2 regions of the Roseateles sp. P5_B10 genome follow, and region 1 is predicted to be linked to the other one. Evidence: riboswitches for the same ligand, from Rfam matches in the RefSeq annotation. Region 1 holds a riboswitch; the other holds the start of a gene.
What was found. Region 1 has a riboswitch for S-adenosylhomocysteine ahead of ahcY (adenosylhomocysteinase). Riboswitches for the same ligand answer to the same signal wherever they lie in the genome.

Region 1 (2,196 bases):
GAAAGCGCGCGCAGCTCGGCGAGCGCGTGGTGCACTACGACGCGATGCAGTGCCTCGTCGTACCCATGACCATGCTGCCGCGCGGCCAAGTGCTGGAGGCCAGCCCGGCCAAGCCCTATGTCTGTATGCGCCTGAGCTGCGAGACGCAGGCGCTGACCGAGCTGCTGCTGGACGGCGATGCACCGCCTGAAGGCAACGACGCCGGCCTGCATGTCGCGCCCGTCACCGCGCCGCTGCTGGACGCTGCCCTGCGTCTGCTGCAGCTGCTGGACAGCCCGCAGGATCTGAAGACGCTGGCACCGTTGGTGCAGCGCGAGATCCTCTACCGCGTGCTGACCGGCCCGCTGGGCCCGCGGCTGCGTTCGCTGGCGCATACCGACGGCGTCACCCGCCGCGTGGGCCGCGTCATCGAGCAGCTGTCGCGCCGCTATGCCGAACCTCTGTCCATCGACGAACTGGCCGAGTTGGCCCACATGAGCCCGTCGACGCTGCATCTGCGCTTCAAGCAGCTGACCGCCTTGTCGCCTCTGCAATTCCAGAAAAACCTGCGCCTGCAGCAGGCGCGCCGGTTGATGCTGGGCGATGGCCTGGATGCCGCCAGCGCCGCGCACCGGGTTGGTTACGAGAGCCCTTCGCAGTTCAGCCGTGAATATCGTCGCCTTTTTGGCGCGCCGCCACGCGAGGACATCTCGCTGCTGCGCAGCGCTGCCGGCTAGAATGCCGCCTCCTTCCGAGGAGCGTTGCAACCTCAGCACCTATTGAGGCCAGGCTCGGAAGTTCTGACCCCCTGCAACTGCGCTCACCCGCTGGCAATCCGTGCCTGGGTGAGGTTTGATCCCCCCGTACGACCCGCCAGCGGCTTCATTCGCTTGAAGGAGCCCTGCATGAGCACCACGAATCACATCGTCAAGGACCTGTCGCTGGCCGACTGGGGCCGCAAGGAAATCAAGATCGCCGAGCATGAGATGCCGGCGTTGATGGCCATCCGCAAGGAATACGCCGCCACACAGCCGCTCAAGGGCGCGCGCGTCACCGGTTCGCTGCACATGACCATCCAGACGGCCGTGCTCGTCGAGACGCTGCAAGCCCTGGGCGCCGAAGTGCGCTGGGCCTCGTGCAACATTTTCTCCACGCAAGACCACGCCGCCGCGGCCCTCGCCGCCGTCGGCACGCCCGTGTTCGCCTACAAGGGCGAGACGCTGGAAGACTACTGGGACTACACCCACCGCATCTTCGAATTTGRCGGCAAGGGTGAAGCGGGCGAAGGCCCCAACATGATCCTGGACGACGGCGGCGACGCGACGCTGCTGATGCACCTGGGCCAGAAGGCCGAGAAGGACTTGTCCGTGCTGGCCAACCCCGGCAGCGAGGAAGAGCGCATCCTGTTCGCGGCCATCAAGAAGAAGGTCGCCGAAGACGGCAGCTGGTACACCCGCAAGAGCGCTGAGATCATCGGCGTGACCGAAGAGACGACCACGGGCGTGCACCGCCTGAAGGAAATGTCGGCCAAGGGCACGCTGCTGTTCCGCGCCATCAACGTCAACGACTCGGTCACCAAGAGCAAGTTCGACAACCTCTACGGCTGCCGTGAATCGCTGGTGGACGGCATCAAGCGCGCTACCGACGTGATGGTCGCCGGCAAGATCGCCGTCGTGGCCGGCTATGGCGACGTGGGCAAGGGCTCGGCCCAGGCGCTGCGTGCGCTGTCGGCGCAAGTGTGGGTCACCGAGATCGACCCCATCTGCGCACTGCAGGCCGCGATGGAAGGCTATCGCGTCGTGACGATGGAGTACGCCCAAAGCAAGGCCGACATCTTCGTGACGACGACCGGCAACAAGAACGTCATCCGCCACGAGCACATGCTGGCGATGAAGAACAACGCCATCGTCTGCAACATCGGCCACTTCGACAACGAGATCGAGGTCGCGGCGCTGGAGCAGTACGAGTGGGAAGAGATCAAGCCCCAGGTCGACCATGTGATCTTCCCGGACGGCAAGCGGATCATTCTCTTGGCCAAGGGCCGCCTGGTGAACCTGGGCTGCGGCACGGGCCACCCGAGCTATGTGATGAGCAGCTCGTTCGCGAACCAGACCATCGCCCAGATCGAGCTCTACGCGCACAAGGACAACTACGCCATCGGCCAGGTCTATGTGCTGCCCAAGCACCTGGACGAGAAGGTCGCGCGCCTGCAGCTGA
Region 2 (2,196 bases), on a different contig from region 1:
CTGGGCGGCCAGTCGCGTATCGCGTGGCACGGGGTTGCTCAACGGGCTGCCGCTCTTGCCGATCAATGCAGCGACGAGAGGCTCATTGGCGCTGAAGCCGCGTTTGAAGACGAGCCCGACTTCGCCATTGGCCAAGCGCACGATGCTGCCGGGTGGGTACAGGCCCACGGTCTTGATCAGCGCCGCGCCGGCTTCGTCAGGCTGGCCGAGTTCGTCGAGGAAGACGGCGCGGGCGGCCGCGGCGCCGCTCATGGCCTGGCGGCTGCGGCGGGGCGACAAGCGCGCGCCGAAGAGATCGATGCGGCGCAGCAGTCGGGCCAGCTTCTCGCCATCGCTGCGGCTGCCGAGCGGGCCGGGCCCGGCCTCGTGATGGAGGCGCACGGCGGTCAGCCAGACGGGGTCGGCGACGCCGACCTGGGCCAGGCGCTGCGCAGCGCGGTCGCCGTGAGCGGCCAGGGCCTGGCGCTGGGCGGGCGTGGCGGCGTCGAGCTGGCTGGCCAAGCGGTCGTGGGCGGGGCCGGCGCCGTAGTTCATCGTCAGCGCGGCGCCCTGCAGCGCGCTGCGCAGTTCCGGTGCCAGTTGCATCTGCTGGGCGACCAGGTCGCAGAGCAGCAGCGTCAACAGCGCGTGACGGGCGCTGTAGTCGCCGAATTCCTGGCTGCTCTCGAAGATCAGCAGCATCAGGGTTGCGTCAGGGTGGGCGTGCAGGCGCTTCAGCGCGGTGTCGCGCAGCGCGGCCAGTCGGGCGGTGAAATCAACCGGATCGGCCTCGCGCAGCAGGCTGTGGGTGTGCAGCAGCAGGTTGGACCAGGCCTCGCGCGGGCCGAGTTCCACCTTGGTCGGGGCCAGAGTGTCGAGCCGGAAACTGCCGTCGGCTTTGACGATGTCGGACAGCGGCACGTCCTGCATGACCATGGTGTCCAGCCGATGGGCCAGCGCGCGCTGGTACTCCATGGTGTCTGCGGAGTTCACCCACGCGCCGCCATCGACGAGGCTGCGCACCAGCGGCGAGTCGCGCAGCACCTGGCCGCGCGCGAACAGCAGCTTGCCGTTGGCGTCGAACAGGTCGTACGGCAGGGTCATGCCCAGGCGCAGCGTGCGGGTCGGTAGAGGGATGAGTTCAGAGGCCATGGATTGAGGCATTCTCAACGGCCTTCGGCTTCGGCAAGCCGATCTTGAGCGAGGACGAAGGGGTGGCTGCGTAGAATTCCCGGCCATCCGAGGAGCGCTGCGACGGGTTTTCTTGCCTGCCAGGCTCGGATTTCTGAAAACGGCGCTCATCGATCCTCTGCCTGAGCCCCATCGATGACCACGCCCCCTTCGCCTCCTGCACTGAAGCTCTCTGGCCTCGAGCCCGTCGCCATCGATGCCGGCAGCCTGTTCGTCAACATCGGCGAGCGCACCAACGTCACCGGCTCCAAGGCCTTCGCGCGCATGATCCTGGCGGGGGAGTTCGAGAAGGCGCTGGCCGTCGCGCGCCAGCAGGTCGAGAACGGCGCCCAGGTCATCGACATCAACATGGACGAGGCCATGCTGGACAGCCAGGCGGCCATGGTGCGCTTCCTGAACCTGATCGCCGGTGAGCCCGAGATCGCGCGCGTGCCGATCATGATCGACTCGTCCAAGTGGAGCGTCATCGAGGCTGGCCTCAAGTGCATCCAGGGCAAGGGCATCGTCAAYTCSATCTCGATGAAGGAAGGCGAGGATGAGTTCCGCCGCCAGGCCAAGCTCGTGCGCCGCTACGGTGCCGCGGCCGTGGTGATGGCCTTCGACGAGAAGGGCCAGGCCGACACCTTCGCCCGCAAGACCGAAATCTGCGAGCGGGCCTACCGCATCCTGGTCGACGAGGTCGGCTTCCCGGCCGAGGACATCATCTTCGACCCCAACATCTTCGCCATCGCGACCGGCATCGAGGAGCACGACAACTACGCCGTGGACTTCATCGAAGCCACGCGCTGGATCAAGCAGAACCTGCCCGGCGCCAAGGTGTCAGGCGGCGTGTCCAACGTGTCTTTCAGCTTCCGTGGCAACGAGCCGGTGCGCGAGGCCATCCACACCGTCTTCCTGTACCACGCCATCCAGGCGGGCATGGACATGGGTATCGTCAATGCCGGCATGGTGGGCGTGTACGACGACCTTGATGCCGAGTTGCGCGAGCGCGTCGAGGACGTTGTGCTGAACCGCCGCGCGGATGCG

Region 2: another riboswitch for S-adenosylhomocysteine. It lies ahead of metH (methionine synthase); the one in region 1 lies ahead of ahcY (adenosylhomocysteinase).

What each region holds. Positions count from the first base shown of each region.
Region 1 is NZ_JBFULE010000131.1:2,331-4,526, reverse strand. Features, by position in the region: gene AC1DU6_RS11085 (AraC family transcriptional regulator) at 1-716, shown strand, start outside; S-adenosyl-L-homocysteine riboswitch at 727-808, shown strand; gene ahcY (adenosylhomocysteinase) at 885-2,196, shown strand, end outside.
Region 2 is NZ_JBFULE010000025.1:15,146-17,341, forward strand. Features, by position in the region: gene AC1DU6_RS03725 (HD-GYP domain-containing protein) at 1-1,131, opposite strand, end outside; S-adenosyl-L-homocysteine riboswitch at 1,215-1,286, shown strand; gene metH (methionine synthase) at 1,306-2,196, shown strand, end outside.